One region of the Kitasatospora acidiphila genome, then DNA from elsewhere that is predicted to be linked to it. Evidence: riboswitches for the same ligand, from Rfam matches in the RefSeq annotation. Region 1 holds a riboswitch; each other region holds the start of a gene.
What was found. Region 1 has a riboswitch for cyclic di-AMP ahead of E6W39_RS42600 (LysM peptidoglycan-binding domain-containing protein). Riboswitches for the same ligand answer to the same signal wherever they lie in the genome.
Positions count from the first base shown of each region.

Region 2: another riboswitch for cyclic di-AMP. It lies ahead of E6W39_RS19545 (M23 family metallopeptidase); the one in region 1 lies ahead of E6W39_RS42600 (LysM peptidoglycan-binding domain-containing protein).
Region 3: another riboswitch for cyclic di-AMP. It lies ahead of E6W39_RS34975 (transglycosylase family protein); the one in region 1 lies ahead of E6W39_RS42600 (LysM peptidoglycan-binding domain-containing protein).
Region 4: another riboswitch for cyclic di-AMP. It lies ahead of E6W39_RS30445 (C40 family peptidase); the one in region 1 lies ahead of E6W39_RS42600 (LysM peptidoglycan-binding domain-containing protein).

Region 1 is NZ_VIGB01000003.1:269,816-273,776, forward strand. Features, by position in the region: gene E6W39_RS02335 (pseudouridine synthase) at 1-694, opposite strand, end outside; gene E6W39_RS02340 (serine hydrolase domain-containing protein) at 833-2,233, shown strand; cyclic di-AMP (ydaO/yuaA leader) riboswitch at 2,399-2,564, shown strand; gene E6W39_RS42600 (LysM peptidoglycan-binding domain-containing protein) at 2,568-3,383, shown strand; gene E6W39_RS02350 (MarR family winged helix-turn-helix transcriptional regulator) at 3,527-3,949, opposite strand.
Region 2 is NZ_VIGB01000003.1:4,148,155-4,152,115, forward strand. Features, by position in the region: gene E6W39_RS19540 (hypothetical protein) at 1-329, shown strand, start outside; gene E6W39_RS19545 (M23 family metallopeptidase) at 351-1,244, opposite strand; cyclic di-AMP (ydaO/yuaA leader) riboswitch at 1,258-1,410, opposite strand; gene E6W39_RS19550 (YiaA/YiaB family inner membrane protein) at 1,593-1,880, shown strand; gene E6W39_RS19555 (alpha/beta fold hydrolase) at 1,984-2,826, shown strand; gene E6W39_RS41695 (TetR family transcriptional regulator) at 2,826-2,996, shown strand; gene E6W39_RS19560 (TetR-like C-terminal domain-containing protein) at 2,963-3,406, shown strand; gene E6W39_RS19565 (hypothetical protein) at 3,512-3,745, shown strand; gene E6W39_RS19570 (glycosyl hydrolase) at 3,805-3,961, opposite strand, start outside.
Region 3 is NZ_VIGB01000003.1:7,402,445-7,406,405, reverse strand. Features, by position in the region: gene E6W39_RS34980 (hypothetical protein) at 2-964, shown strand; cyclic di-AMP (ydaO/yuaA leader) riboswitch at 1,483-1,627, shown strand; gene E6W39_RS34975 (transglycosylase family protein) at 1,635-2,801, shown strand; gene E6W39_RS34970 (hypothetical protein) at 2,960-3,169, shown strand; gene E6W39_RS34965 (LacI family DNA-binding transcriptional regulator) at 3,280-3,961, opposite strand, start outside.
Region 4 is NZ_VIGB01000003.1:6,436,553-6,440,513, forward strand. Features, by position in the region: gene E6W39_RS30435 (NYN domain-containing protein) at 1-116, shown strand, start outside; gene E6W39_RS30440 (C40 family peptidase) at 316-1,341, shown strand; cyclic di-AMP (ydaO/yuaA leader) riboswitch at 1,684-1,791, shown strand; gene E6W39_RS30445 (C40 family peptidase) at 1,816-2,907, shown strand; gene E6W39_RS43750 (hypothetical protein) at 3,085-3,474, shown strand; gene E6W39_RS30450 (C40 family peptidase) at 3,372-3,961, shown strand, end outside.

The DNA of each region.
Region 1 (3,961 bases):
GGTAGCGGGCCAGCCCGCCGCGCCGCTCCAGCAGCTCGACCCGGCTGACCGCGTTCACCTCGCCGGGCTCCTCCCGGGCCGCGATCACCCCGCGCTCCTTGACCATCCGGCTGCGCACGGTGCGCGGCTGCTCCAGTTCGGGCAGGTAGGGCGCCACCGCCTGGTATTCCTTGTGCACCAGCCGGTCGCGGAACAGGCCCTGGTAGGCGCCGCGCGCCCGGGGGTCGGCGATGAACATCACCAGGCCCGCGGTCAGCCGGTCCAGCCGGTGCGCGGGCACCAGGTGCGGCAGGTCCAACTCGGTGCGCAGCCGGGAGAGTGCCGTCTCCACCACATGGCTGCCGCGCGGCGTGGTGGCCAGGAAGTGCGGCTTGTCGACGATCACCAGGCGTTCGTCCCGGTGCACCAGCTCCACCGGGAACGGGACGGGCGTCTCGGCGGGCAGGTCGCGGTGGAACCAGACGCTGGCGCCGGGCTGATAAGGGGTGGCCGCATCGATCGGGCCGTCGGCGGTGACGATCTCACCGCCCTGGACCATCTCGGCGAGCCGGTCCCCCACCTCGTCCGGGAGCCGGTGCGCCAGGTAGTCGGCGACCGTGGCCCAGCCACCGTCCAGCGGCAGTCGGACCCGCACCGGATCGACTCCCTGCCGCTGGGGCAGCGGGGCGGGGGCGGGCGGGGTCCGGCGTCTCATGCAGCAGAGCTTATAGAGGAGCGTTCCCACCCCGCCCGGGCGGCCGGGCCGCGCCGGGGGACGGACCGGCCGCGAATTGCCGGGCTGTCGCGGGCCCGGCCGGGTATGGTCGGTCGTCGGCCATCCACCCAGCCGCGAATGCGAGGTCAGATGTCGGTCGTCTCCGACGAGTTGCTCCCGCTGGAACTGCTTCCGCAGACCCGCCGGGCCCTGCTCCACCGGATCGCGGTCGGCCAGGCGGAGGGCCGGACGCCCTCGCTGGTCGGGGCCGTGATGCGCAGCGGGCGCATGGCCTGGTCCGGCGCGCGCAGCATGATCGAGGGCCATGCGCCCGACGCCAACGTGCAGTTCCGGATCGGCTCGATCACCAAGACCTTCACCGCGGTGCTGGTGCTGCGGCTGCGTGACGAGGGCCTGCTCGATCTGGCCGACCCGCTGGAGCAGCACCTGCCCGGCACCGCCGCCGGGCACGCCACCATCCGTGAGCTGCTCTCCCACACTGCGGGGCTGGCCGCGGAGCCGCCCGGCCCGTGGTGGGAGCGCACCCCCGGCTCGCTGCGCCCGGAGCTGTCCGAGCTGCTGGAGGAGCAGCCGTTCCGCTACCCGGCCGGGGAGCGCTTCCGCTACTCCAACCCGGGGTACGCGCTGCTGGGCGCGCTGGTCGCGCGGCTGCGCGGCGAGCCGTGGGGGGAGGTGCTGCACCACGAGGTGCTGGAGCCGCTGGGGTTGATCCGCACCACGCTGCTGCCGCAGGCCCCGCACGCGGGCGGGTTCGCGGTGCACCCGTGGGCCGACGTGATGATGCCGGAGCCGCTCACCGACACCGGGGAGATGGCGCCGGCCGGCCAACTCTGGTCCACGGCAGCCGATTTGTGCCGGTGGGCGGCGTTCCTGGTCGGCGGGGACGACAAGGTGCTGGCCGCCGGGACGCTGGCCGAGATGCGCCGGCCCGCGAGCGCGCCCGAGGGCGACTGGACGCTCTGCCACGGCCTGGGCCTGGAGGTGAAGCGGCAGGACGGCCGGCTGCTGGTGGGCCACACCGGCTCGATCCCGGGATTCGTGGCCGGGTTGTGGGCGAGCGAGAGCGAGGATCTGGCAGGGGTCGCGCTGGCCAATGTGACGTCCGGCACGTCCACTGGAACGATCGCCGCCGATCTGGTGCGGATCGTGGCCGAGCACGAGCCGCGGTTCCCGGCGCCGTGGCGCCCGTTCACCGACGCCGATCCCAGCCTGCTCGCGCTGACCGGGCCCTGGTACTGGGGGACGAGGTCGCTCGCCGTGCATCTGCGGGCGGGCGGCGAGCTGGAGCTGCGGGAGCCGGCCAGCGCCTCGGCGCCCACTCGGCTGCGCCCGGAGGCCGACGGCAGCTGGACCTGTCTGGACGGCTACTACGCGGGCGAGCCGCTGCGGGTCGGCCACGCCGCGGACGGCTCGGTCAGCCACCTTGACCTGGGCGGACTCATCCTGACCAGAGCGCCGTACGGCCCGGCGGAGGCGGTTCCGGGAGGTGTCGACCCGACCGGCTGGCACGCCGGCTGACTCATCGTCAGACACCCCGGTCGATCTCCCATGCCTCCCCCGGCCGAAACATGAGACAGCTCACATCAGCTTGTGATACGGCCGATGGTTTGTTTACGGTTCTTCTCGTTCGTCCTCACACGAACCTCGCTCTCCGGAACGCCGAGCCTTGCCGCCGGACCGAGCGAGTCACGTGCACCTAGCACCACGGCAAGGGCGGGGGACCCACAGGTAAGACCGCCCCACCCGGAGCTTCTCCGGGCGGGGCTTGGGGTGAAGCCGCGCCTAGCGCGGCCGGGCAACTCCAGCCCGAACCCGACAGCTCACCTCGTAGGCGTGGGAGAGGAAACACTTCATGCTCTCGACCAACGGTCGTCCCAGCCTGCCCAGCCGCTCCGCCCTCAAGCGCGCCGTCGCCGTCGCCGTGGTGGCCGGCGTGGGTGCCGGTCTCCCGCTGATCGCCGCCGGTGGCGCCAACGCCGCCACCCCGCAGCACTACGGCCACCACGCCGTGCAGTCCCACCACGAGGACGCTGCCCCGGTCGCCGCCCAGCCGGCCGCCGCGCAGGCTCCGGCCCAGGCCGCCCCGGCGAGCTACACCGTCGTCTCCGGCGACACCCTGTTCAAGATCGCCAACGCCCACAACGTGCAGGGCGGCTGGCAGAAGCTCTACGACCTGAACAAGTCGGTGCTCAGCAATCCGAACGTGATCTACCCGGGTCAGCACCTTGCCCTGGGTGCCGCCCAGCACCAGGCCGCCGCCCCGGCGCCGGCCCAGCAGCAGAGCGCCCCGGTCCAGCACAAGTCCGCCCCGGCCGCGAGCACCTCCGCCGCCGTGCAGACCACCACCCAGGCCGCCGCCCCGGCGCCGGTCGCGTCCACCCCGGGCTCGCTGCAGGCGCTGGCCGCCTCCATCGTCCCGGCCGACCAGCTGGCCTCGTTCGACCAGATCATCAGCCACGAGAGCGGCTGGAACGTGTCCGCCACCAACCCGAGCTCCGGCGCCTACGGCCTGCCGCAGGCCCTGCCCGGCAACAAGATGGCGTCCGCCGGTGCCGACTGGCAGACCAACCCGGCCACTCAGCTGCGCTGGGCCCTGCAGTACATGAACCAGACCTACGGCAGCCCGAACGCCGCCTGGGCGTTCTGGCAGACCCACTCGGCGTACTAAGCCGCCTGACCCGGTCTCACCGGTCGGACCTGTCCGACCGACCGGTGCTGCTGTACCGCTGATCCCCTCTCAGCCCTTGGCCGGTCGGCCCGACTCCGCGTCGGGCCGGCCGGCCTCGGCGTTTCCCGGGGACGGCGGCGGAGTCAGTCGGCCTCGCCGTAGCGGACCAGGTAGCGGGCGAATCCGGCCAGGTCGTCGTCGTCCCAGCCGGTGAACCGCTCCAGGAAGGACTGCCGGCGCATCTGGTAGGCCTCGTTGAGCAGTTTCAGGCCCGCCTCGCTGGGCCGCAGGATCTGGCCGCGGTGGTCGTCGGGGTCCACCTCCCGGACGATCACCCCGAGCTTCTCCAGGGCGCCGACCTGACGGCTGACCGTGGACTTGTCGAGCATGAAGTGGGCCGCCAGGTCGGCTGCCCGGCAGCCGCCGCGCTCGTGCATCAGGTCGAGCATGCTGTAGCTCACCAGGGACAGCTCGGGGTGCAGTTGCGAGGCCTTGTGCCGGGCCCGCCGGGCGAAGGCGGTCAGCTCGCGCTGGATGGTCTCGATCGAGGCGTCTCGGCCGGACAACGACGTCTCCTA
Region 2 (3,961 bases), 3.9 Mb from region 1:
GCATGGCCACCGACGGCGCCCGGCTGCTGGTGGAGGACCACCTGAAGCAGCGCAGCTACCGCAACCTGGCCGATCTGACCGCCCTCGGCCTCCCGATGCCCGCCGAACTGGCCGGCGACCTCCCCGAGTTCGAGGCGGCAGTGCAGGCCGAGGCGGTGCGGCTGCTCGGGCAGTGGACGGTTCCCGGGCTGCCGGAGCTGCTGCTGACGGAGTATCAGGACCTGGCGCCCGAGCCGGGCGCCGCCGAGGTGGACCAGTACATCGTCAAGCGCGGCCTGGTGGAACTGCCGGACATCGGGCAGTGGGACGGCACCGCCGACGGCGAGTGAGCCAGGGCCGCTCCAGGGGCCCTAGGCGGTGACCCCGTGCGCCTGGAGCCAGGCCAGCGCGTCGACCGGGGCGCCGCCGCCCGGGCGGACCTCCAGGTGCAGGCGCGGGCCGGTGGCGCGGCTGCCGGTGGCGCCGACCTGGCCGAGCACGGCGCCCTGGGCCAGCTCCCCGCCGGTGGCGGAGATCGAGGCGAGCTGGCAGTACCAGAGCTCGGTGCCGTCCGGCAGGGTCTGGATCACCCGGTAGCCGTAGCGGCCGGACCAGCCGGCCGAGCTGACGGCGCCGGCGGTGATCGCGCGCACCGGGGTGTGGGCGGGCGCGGAGATCTCGACGCCGGTGCGCAGCTGCTCCCAGGGGGTGGCGGCCGGGGCGTCGACGGTGTGGCCGGGCAGCGGGGAGACGGCGGCCGGCTGCTCGGCGGGTGCGACCGCGACGGCTTCGGCGGCCTCGGCGGGAGCCGCCGGCTGCTCGGTGCGGGCGGCCTGCTCGGTGGCGGCCGCCTGCTGGGCGGCCCGCTTGGCGGCTGCCTCCTGCGCGGCGGCCAACCGGGCGGCCTCCTGCCGGGCGCTCTCCTGGTGGGCGGCGCCCTGGCCGGCCGTCAGCTGGTCGGCGTCCTCGCCGTCCTCGGCGCCCGGGGCGCCGTCGGCCTGCTGCTGGATCCGGGCAGCCAGCGCCAGCCCGGGGTCCGCCTGGTCGGGCGCGCTGACTGCGGGCGCGGCACTCGCCGGAGCGGCGGCCGCGGCGGCGGTGGCGGTGAAGCCGGTGGCGCCGAGGGCGGCGGCCATCGCGGTGACTCCGAGCACCGGGGCGCTGGTGCGGGTCTGCTTGGGCAGCCGGTGGCGGGCGGAGTCGTCGGGCGCGTCGGGGTGGTCGAGCAGGCCGCTGTTGCTGTGCGGGGTGTGCGTCAACGCCACGGGGGGCGCGCTCCTTTCCTTCCCTCGCGCCTACCGGGTTAGCTGACGGGTTCGGAGCGGAAGGTCTCCTACCGAGCGGCCCCGGCCGTGGCCGCGATCGCTCCGATTCACCCCAAGGAACGGTGGTTCCCCGGCTCCCGACCTGCGGTTGAGGCAGGCCTGCGGATTAGGCGACGCGCACGGTGCCGTCAGGGTACGGCGTTTCCGACCGCGCTGCGTTATCAAACGTTAATCCTAGGAGCTCCTGATTCCAAGCCGCCCTCGTGGGATTGACCGCCCCTCACGCTGAGTGCCGAACTGAGTACCCGTACTCAGGTGCCCCGCACCGGAGTTGGCGATCCTTCACACATGACTTCCTCGGTACAGCCGCGGACCACGTCCGCCTACTACGTCCAGGCGATCCTCTCCTTCGCCCTTGCCGGCAGCGGACTCGCGATCGGCATCGCCTATCTGCCGGTCAGCGCATGGGTGCGCGCCTTCCTCGCGCTCGGCGCGCTCTACACCGTGACCTCGGCGTTCACCCTGGCCAAGGTGATCCGGGACCGCCAGCAGGAGGGCGAGGTGGTCAACCGGGTCGACCAGGCGCGCCTGGAGAAGCTGCTCGCCGAGCACGATCCGTTCCGCGTCGAGTCCTGATGCCACTGGCCGTCCAGAGGTTGACGGCTATGGCTATTAGCCATAGCTTTGTGGGTGTCGGCAGCAGCCGGCGCCCACCGATCCCGGTCAGGAGGCCAGCGCCATGAACGCCACGAACGCCACCAGCACCGCCCCGCAGACCCAGTACCTCCGACTCCCCGGCGGCACCCTCGCCTTCGACGACACTCCGGGCACCGGCGGCGGCGCCCCGGTGCTGCTGCTCCCCGGGATGCTCGAGACCCGGCGCAGCTTCCGCCACCTGCGTCCGCTGCTCAACGCGGCCGGCTACCGGGTGATCACCATGGACCTGCGCGGCTTCGGCGAGTCCTCGATCGACTGGGACGACTACAGCCCGGCCTCGGCGGCCGCGGACGCCATCGCCCTCCTGGACCACCTGAAGATCGACAAGGCCGTGCTGGTCGGCCACTCCTACACCGGCGCCAGCGTGGTCCGGGTCGCCTCCGACGCGCCCGAGCGGGTGGCCGGGATCGTGCTGCTGAACGCCTTCATCGAGAAGGTCCCGGCGACCGCCTTCGAGAAGGCGATGGTCAAGACCCTGGGCTCGGCGGTGCTGGCCTTCCCCAGGATCTGGGGCTGGTACCTGAACAAGCTGGCCTACCCGGGCGAGGTGACCGAGGAGATCGCCGCCTACAACGCCGGCCTGGTGGCCGCCCTGCGCACCCCGGGCCGCCGCAAGGCCACCCGGGGCCACGTCTACGGCGACTCGGCGCCGATCGGCTGGAGCACCGGGGTGGACGTCCCGACCCTGGCGGTGATGGGCAGCAAGGACCCCGACTTCCCCAGCCCGGAGCTGGTGGCGGACCGTCAGGCGTCCGCACTGAACGGCCGTAAGGTGATGATCGACGGCGCCGGTCACTACCCGCAGGCCCAGTTCCCGCAGGCCACCGCCGACGCCCTGCTCCCGTTCCTGAAGGAGGTGGCCTGATGCCCCGTGCCGGACTCAACCCGGACGCCGTGGTCGACCACGCCCTGGCCCTGATCGACGAGGACGGGCCGGACGCCCTGACCCTGGCCGCCGTCGCCGCCAGGGCCGGGGTCGCCGCCCCTCGCTCTACAAGCACGTGCCGGGCGGACTGGCCGGACTGCGCCGCCTGATCGCCATCCGGGTCACCACCGACCTGGCCGGGGAACTGCGCCGGGCGATCGCCGGGCAGCACGGCGAGCCGGCGGTGACGGCGCTGATGCAGGCCTACCACTCCTACGCGATGACCCATCCGCTGCGGTACGCGGCGCTGCCGCAGGCGCCGCTGCCCGGCGACGAGCAGCTGATGGACGCGGCCACCCTGCTGGTCGGCACCATCTTCGAGATCCTCGCCGACTACGGCATCAGCGACTCCGAGGCGGTGCACGCGGCCCGCTCGGTGCGCGCCATCGCCCACGGCTTCGCCTCGCTGAGCATCGCCGGGGCGTTCCGGCTGACCGAGGACCTGGCCGAGACCCAGGACCGGCTGCTCACCCTGCTGACCGACGGCCTGCGCAACTGGCCGGGCGCGAAGAGCGACTGAGCGCCGGAGCAAGCGCCGGAGCAAAGGTGATTCTCACCCTGGTGTGATGGTCTGCGGATCGGATGGGACTAAAGTCCCTCTCACCCGTGGAGACCAGGAGGGGCCATGACCCAGCAGCCCGGCACGGCCGACGGCACCACAGCGGTCCCCGCCCAGCGGACCGCCCCGGCGCCGCGGCCCGCCGCCCCCGCCACTGCCACCACCGCACCGGCCGACCCGGCGCAGCCCACCGGCTGGGCCGCCGTGCGCCGCGGGCTGGCCGTCATCCGCGGACTGCGCTCGCTCGCCACCGTGCCGGCCCGGCCGCAGCCGGGCTACGGCGAGGTGGACGGGCAGTAGGGCGCATGACGAAGGGGGCCGGGAACCCGCGCCCCCGACCCCCTCGCCGACCTACTCGGCTACTGCTCGTTCTGGTCGAGGTCGTCCGCCTTGAACGACCAGATGCCGCGGCCGTGGGTGGCCGCGTAGAGCCGGCCGTCGGCACCGAGCGTCAGCTGGTCGACGGCGACCGCCGGCAGCTCGCCCACGCGCTGCCAGCCGCGCTGGCCCGCACCC
Region 3 (3,961 bases), 7.1 Mb from region 1:
CATGAGCACTGCAGCCATCCCGGGCGCACAACTGCCCGTCCGCACGCCAGGCTCCCGAGCACGGGGGCGCCACCGCCGTCCCGAGCGCCCCGAGGTCCCGGTCGGCGCGGCGCCGCTGGTCCTCGCGGTGCCGGCCGAGGCGACGCCCGAGGCGGTGGCGGTGGTCGACGAGCTGATCTCGGTGATCCGCGGCGAACAGCCCGGCATCGAAATGCTGGCCGGCTGGCTGCCGACCACGGCCGCCGAGCCGGCGGCCCAGCAGGAGCGAGACGAGCAGGACGCTCCCCAGGCACAGCCGGGCCACGCCGCCCCCACCGTGGCCGACCTGGTGGCCCGGGCCGCCGAGCTGGGCCTGCCCGCCCCGGTGCTGGTGCCGCTGGTCACCGGACCGCATGACTTCCTGGCCGGGCTGCACCAGCTCGCCGCCGAGACCGGGGCGCAGGTGACCGAGCCGCTCGGCCCGCACCCGCTGCTGGCCGAGGCGGTGCACGTGCGGCTCTCCGAGGCCGGCCTGGCCCGCGCCGACCGCGCCCGCCTGTTCGCCATCGCCACGGCCGCCGACGGCGTGGTGCTGACCACCGTGGGCGGCGAGGAGGCCGCCGCGGCGGCCGGCGTCACCGGCGTGCTGCTCGCGGCCCGGCTGGCGGTGCCGGTGGTGGCCGCCGCCCTGGACGTGCCCGGCTCGGTGGCCGGCGCCGTCGAGCACCTGCGGGCCACCGGCTCGCAGCGGCCCGCCCTGGCCCCGCTGGTGATCGGCCCCGAGGTGAGCGGCGAGGCGCTGCTGGCCGCCGCCGAGGAGACCGGCTGCCCGAGCGCCGCGCCGATCGGCGCCTACCCGACGGTCGGTCAGCTGATCGCCTCGGTGTACCTGGCCGCGCTGCCCGAGCCCGCCGAGCCCGACCCGGTCACGGAGGGCCCGCAGCTCCCCGCACAGCCCGCTGGAGAGGCTTCTGAGGAGGCCTGAGCCCCCGCAGTCCGGCTGGCCCCGTTCACGTCCCCCTGGGACGCGGACGGGGCCTTTCGCATGCCCGGACACCCGCCGACACCCGCCGGCCCCACTGGCAGGGGCTCAGTTCGTGGGCATGCCTTCACAAGGTTCGTCAATCTGCCCGTATCTGTCCGTTTTGACCCTTCTAGCACCCCGTCAGGCCGCCGGTCTCGAATTGGTAACGAGTACCTGTCAGAGCACCTTCAAGTCCCTTGGAAGTTGCCGGGAAAGCCTCCTGCGAGGGCCTCGGATTTTGAACGGCCCATCAGCCTGAAAGAGCGGCAACTTCGCTGGCGAACAACCCAGTTGCCGGTTCCCGACCCAACACTCCATCAGCTACCGGCACATCGCGATCTTGAAGGTCAAGTGAATACTGTGTGATGTCACTCACAGCTGTTTGCGATTCCTTCTTATGTCTGTCTAACGTGCTCCCCGTTCGTGGTCACACGGACCCAGCAGACCGGACGCCGAGTCCTGCCACCGACCCTGCTGGCGGCGCGAAAACGCAACCACGGCAGGAGCGGGGGACCCAGGTAAGCCGCCCCGGGAGACCGGGGCTTGGGGTGAAGCCGTGCACGCACGGCCGGGCAACTCCAGCCCGAATCCGACAGCTCACCTCGTAGGCGTAGGAGAGGAACGCGTCTTCATGCTGCCCACGACTGGCACGAACCGTCCCCGCAACGCCAAGCGCGCGATTGCCGCCACCGGCCTGCTCGGCCTGGGCCTGGCCCTGCCGTGCATCACCGCCACCACCGCCTCCGCCGCGCCGGTCTCGGTGTGGGACAAGGTCGCCGCCTGCGAGAGCACCAACAACTGGAGCATCAACACCGGCAACGGCTTCTACGGCGGCCTGCAGTTCACCTCCTCCACCTGGGCGGCCTACGGCGGCACCCAGTACGCCCCGCAGGCCAACCTGGCCACCAAGGACCAGCAGATCGCCGTCGCCGAGAAGGTGCTCGCCGACCAGGGCCCCGGCGCCTGGCCGGTCTGCTCCATCCAGGCGGGCCTGACCGCCGGCGGCGCCCCGGCGCAGGTCGACACCGGCGCCGGCAGCACCAGCAGCACCCCGGCGCCGACCCCCGCCGCCCCGGCTGCCCCCGCCGCCCCGGCGCAGCAGCAGGCTCCGGCGCCGAAGGCCGCCCCGGCGCAGCACGCCGACCGCGAGACCTACACCGTGGTGCCCGGCGACTGGCTGTCCACCATCGCCCAGAAGCACAACGTGGACGGCGGCTGGCAGAAGCTCTACGACCTCAACAAGTCGGTGCTGACCCAGGGCCCGAACTGGATCTACCCGGGCGAGAAGCTCGACCTCGGCACGGTCGCCGTGGCCACCCCCGCGGCGCCCGCCAAGAACGCTGACGACTCCTCGGACGCCGCCACCCCGGCCCCGGCCTCGCTCCCGGCCCGCACCACCAGCCTGCAGAGCAGCTCCACCAGCACCCAGAGCGCCACCGGTGCCTTCGCCGCCGCGGTCAGCTTCGCGGAGTCCAAGGTCGGCCAGGCCTACGTCTGGGGCGGCAGCAGCAACGGCGGTTGGGACTGCTCCGGCCTGACCCAGGCCGCGATGGCCCAGGCCGGCGTCTCCATCCCGCGCATCGCCGCCGACCAGGCCGCCGCCTCCACCCGGGTGTCGCTGGCCAGCCTGCAGCCGGGCGACCTGCTCTTCTGGTCCAGCAACGGCAGCGACTCCGGCGTCTACCACGTGGGCCTGTACGTGGGCGGCGGCAAGTTCGTGGAGGCCGCCAACCCGAGCGCCGGCGTGAAGTACGAGACCATCTCGAACTACACCCCGGACTTCGCCGGCCGGGTCTGACCCGCCGCACCGCCGGCGGGCCCCGACCCGCCGCGCACCGAAAGCAGCCGAGGGCCGCCTCCCGCACGTGGGGCGGCCCTCGGCCGTCCCGGTCGGGCCCTGGCAGGGCGCGGCGCCACGCGGCATGCTGAGGGCTCCGGCAGACCCGAGGAGAACCCGTGCCCAAGCCCAAGGTGACCGTCAGCCTGGACGCCGATCTGGCCATCGACGTGATGATGCTCAGCGGCGCCGGCAATCCGCAGGACGCGGTCGAACTGATCGTCCGTGACTATCTGGCGCGCTCCCGGCGGACCGAGGCCCGCACCGGGGAGGCCGACGATGCCGGCCGGCTCACCCACGAGCGGCGCAGCGACGCCGAGAGCGGCTGACCGGCCGACCAGCTGACCGGCCGAGCGGCCGACCGCCCGCCCGCGGAACGCGAAGTGCCGCCGACCCCGAAGGGCCGGCGGCACCCGCTGAGCGGCACTGAGATGGACTCTTATCGCGGCCGGGCTCCGGTGGAGCCGCGCATCACCAGCTCCGGCTGGAACATGAACTCGGTCCGCTGGGTGGACTGGCCGCCGACCTCCTCGAGGAGCGCGTCCACCGCGGCGGTGGCCATCGCCTCCACCGGCTGGCGGATGGTGGTGAGCGGCGGCTCGGTGAAGGCGATCAGCGGCGAGTCGTCGAAGCCGACCACCGAGACGTCTCCCGGCACGCTCAGCCCGCGCTGGCGCACCGCCCGGATCGCGCCCAGCGCCATCATGTCGCTGCCGCAGACGATCGCGGTGCAGCCCTGGTCGAGCAGCGCGCCGGCGGCCGCGTGCCCGCCCTCCACGCTGAACAGGGTGGAGTGCACCAGCTGCTCGGCCTCCTCGGCGGCGACCCCGAGCACCGACCGCATCGCGGCGGTGAAGCCCTCGATCTTGCGCTGCACCGGCACGAAGCGGCGCTGCCCGACCGCCAGGCCGATCCGCTCGTGCCCGAGCTCGGCCAGGTGCTGCACCGCCATCCACATCGCGGCCCGGTCGTCCGGCGAGATGAACGGCGCGGCGATCTTCTCGCTGTAGCCGTTGATCAGCACGAACGGCACCTGGCGGCCCGTCAGTTTGGCGTACCGGTCGTGGTCGGCGGTGGTGTCGGCGTGCAGCCCGGAGACGAAGACGATGCCCGCGACCTGG
Region 4 (3,961 bases), 6.2 Mb from region 1:
AGGGCCGCCCGGTGGTGGTGGTCTCGGCCGACCGCGAGGTGGCCGACGGCGTGCGGAAGGCCGGCGCGCGCCCCGTCTCGTCGGTCCTGCTGCTCAACCGCTTGGCGCGCAGCTGAGCCGCCGTTCGCCTGCCGCCGGTCCGTCCGTCACCAGTTGAGCGCCGGTGAAGGCCCGGTGAAGGCCGTTCGACCGAAGGTGGTTCGCGGCCGGGGGAGTAGCGCAGGGTTCTGATGTTCAGTAGGGTCCGGCGTCAAACCTATTTTTCCGGCCACTCACCCGATCAGGTAGGCGGCCGGCAGAAGAAGGAGCGGTCCAGTGGCGTCCCACCGCCGTCCCAAGCAGCCGAGTCGTGCGCGGGTCTACGTGTTCACCGCCGCTGCCGCGACGGCGGTCGCCCTCTCCGCGCAGCCGGGCGCCTGGGCCGACCCGAAGCCGTCGGTGGACGACGTCAAGACGCAGGTCGACGGACTGAACCAGCAGGTCGAGGCGGCGTCCGAGAAGTACGACGGGGCCAACGAGCGCGCCACCCAGCTGCGCCAGCAGGCCACCCAGCTGCAGGACCAGGTGGCCCGCACCCAGCAGCAGGTGACGGACCTGGAGTCCGGCCTGGCGGCGGTGGCGGGCGACCAGTACCGCACCGACGGGATCGACCCCGCGGTCCAGGTGATGCTCAACTCCAACCCGCAGAGCTACCTGGACCAGACGGCCAGCATGCAGATGGCCACCACCTCCGAGACCGCCGCGCTGAAGTCGCTCATGGACCAGCAGCGCAAGCTGGACCAGGAGAAGAAGGAAGCCGCCGACACGCTGGCCGAGCTGGACCGCTCGACGCAGGAGCTGAACGCGGCCAAGACCGATGTGCAGGGCAAGTTGGCGGCGGCGCAGCAGCTGCTGGCCTCGCTGAGCGCGGCCGACCGGGCGGCGGTCACCGCCGACGACCACGCCTCGCGCAGCGACGTCCGCACGCCGATCGGCCTGCCGCAGGCCGGCGGTTACGCGGGCAGCGCGGTGCAGCAGGCGCTGACCCGGCTGGGCGACTACTACGTCTGGGGCGCCACCGGCCCGACCACCTTCGACTGCTCGGGCCTGATGCAGTGGTCCTACGCGCAGGCCGGCGTCTCGCTGCCGCGCACCTCGCAGGAGCAGGCCACGGTCGGCACCGCCGTGCCCAGCCTGGCCGACGCGCAGCCCGGCGACCTGGTGATCTACGGCGCCGACGCGCACCACGTGGGGATGTACATCGGCAACGGCAAGGTGGTGCACGCCCCGCACACCGGTGACGTGGTGCGGATCGCCGACGCCGCCTCGATCGGCCCGATCAAGACCATCCGCCGGGTCTGACCCGACCCCGCTGACTCCCCGTCGAGCCACCTGGCCGGCCCTCCTGCTGAGGGTCGGTCAGCGCGTGTCCGGGTCCCGAGCGGTCCGAGTTGTGAGCTGGGACACCTGTTCGTCTGCGTCTTGATCACCGATGGGTGACGCGCTTATCACGGACAGTCAAAGTTCGTAAGTAATTCCGACAAGGATTTGAACACATCACGGACCTGTTACTAGGGTCGGCTCCAGACCGATGCGATGGCGATCACCCGACCCGGGTGGCAGCGGAGGTCCCGCCGAGTTCGGAAAGCAGCCCGGGCAGTTGACGGCCCGAGGGGAGTCCCCGCGGGGGTGCTGTGGACCGGAGCCGGGGAACCACACGTTCCTCCGGGGTGAATCGGCGCCAGGTCGGCCCGCGGGCCGGTGAGGCGTCGTAGGGCATGCTTCCGGCCCGAACCCGTCAGCTCACCCGGTAGGCGGCCCGAGGAAGAAGGATTCGTGGCGTCCCACCGTCGTCCCAAGCCCGTCGGCCGAACTCGCGCGTCGATCCTGACCGCTGCTGCGGCGACCGCCGTCGCCCTGTCCGCACAGACCAGCGCGCACGCCGACCCGGCGCCGACGCTGGACCAGGTGAAGACCCAGGTCGACGACCTCAACCAGAAGGCCGAGGCGGCCAACCAGGCGTACATGACGGCCCAGTCCAAGCAGCAGACGCTGCAGAAGCAGGTCGGCGACCTGCAGGACCAGGTGGCCCGGCAGCAGGACCAGGTGACCAACCTGCAGAACGGCCTGGCCGGCGTGGCCGCCGACCAGTACGCCAACGACGGGATATCCCCGACGGTTCAGCTGATGCTGAACGCGAACCCGGACAGCTTCCTCAACCAGGCCGGCTCGATCAACCAGCTGAACACCAGCCAGGGCGAGACGCTGAAGGAGCTCCAGCAGGAGCAGCGCAAGCTCGACCAGGACAAGGCCGACGCGAGCGGCAAGCTGGCCGAGCTGGACTCCACCACCGCCCAGCTGAAGTCCGCCAAGGACGACGCCCAGGCCAAGCTGAAGGCCGCCCAGGACCTGCTCAACTCGCTCACCGAGCAGCAGAAGCAGGCCATCGCCGCGCAGGAGGCCCAGGCCGCCGCCGCTGCCAAGGCCGCCGCCAGCCAGGCCCAGAGCCAGGCCGGCCAGCAGGACGCCGCCTCCCGCGGCAGCGCCCGCACCGATCTGAGCAGCATCCCGGCCGGCTCGCACGCGCAGGCCGCGATCGCCGCCGCCGAGTCCGCGCTGGGCTCGCCGTACGTCTACGGTGCCGCCGGTCCGACCTCGTTCGACTGCTCGGGCCTGATGCAGTGGGCCTACGCGAAGGCCGGCGTCTCGCTGCCGCGCACCTCCGAGGAGCAGGCCACGATCGGCACCAACGTGGGCACGGACATCGCCAACGCGCAGCCCGGCGACCTGATCATCTACTTCTCCGACATGCACCACGTCGGCATGTACGTGGGTGGCGGGCAGATCATCCACGCCCCGCACACCGGCGCGGTCGTGCACTACGAGAACGCCACCGTGATGCCGATCGCGGCCATCATCCGCGTGTGATGCGCCCCTGACGGTTCGTCGGGAAAGAGCCCGGTCCCCGCTTCGGGGGCCGGGCTCTTTCGGCTGCATGTCCGATTCTTGGTCAAATATTCGTATTGGCAGGGGTTTGGACTCGTCCGCCCCGACTCGCTAACGTCGGCGCGGATCTGTTCCGCCGCCGATTGGAGTCGTCAGCCCATGACGATGCCGCAACGCCCGGTGCTCCCGGGCCGCACTCCCCAGCAGGGCGCCGAACGTCGGCTCTCCCGGGTGCTGGCGGTCACCGCCGCCGCGACCACGGCGCTGGCGATAGCGGCGGGCGGCGCGGCGCAGGCGGCGCCCGGCGGGCCCGGACCGGACCGGGCCGGCGTCAGGGCGCAGGTCGACCAGCTCTACACGGAGGCCGAGCAGGCGTCGGAGCGCTCCACCGCCGCCGAGGACGACGCCAAGCGGCTGCAGCGCGAGGCGACCGAGCTGCAGGGGCGGTGGCCCGGGACCAGGAGGCGGTCACCGAGACCCGCACCGCGCTCGCCGAGATCGCCGCCGCCCAGTACCGCTCCGGCGGGATGGACCCGGCCGTGCAGCTGATGCTCTCCGGCGACCCGACCCGCTACCTGGCCGAAGCCCGCAGCCTGGGGCAGGCGGGTGAGCAGCGGGCCGACTCGCTGCGCACGCTCCAGCAGCAGGAGCGCGCCCTGGACCAGCGCCGCGCCGAGGCGACCGCCAAGCTGGCCGAGCTGGAGGCGGTCCGCAGCACGCTGGCGCAGAGCAGGCAGCAGCTGCAGGACCGGCTGAAGAGCGCCCAGGCCCTGCTCGGCACCCTGACCGCCGACGACCGGGCGCAGCTGGCCGCACAGGACGAGCGGGACGCCGAGCAGCGCGCCACCCGCGGCACCGACCGGCTCGACCTGGGCAGCGCGCCGCCCTCCTCGGACCGCGCCGGCATCGCGCTGGCCGCCGCGCTGGGCAAGCTCGGGTCGCCCTACGTCTACGGAGCCACCGGGCCCGATGCCTTCGACTGCTCCGGTCTGATGTACTGGGCCTGGCGGCAGGCCGGAGTGACCCTGCCGCGCAC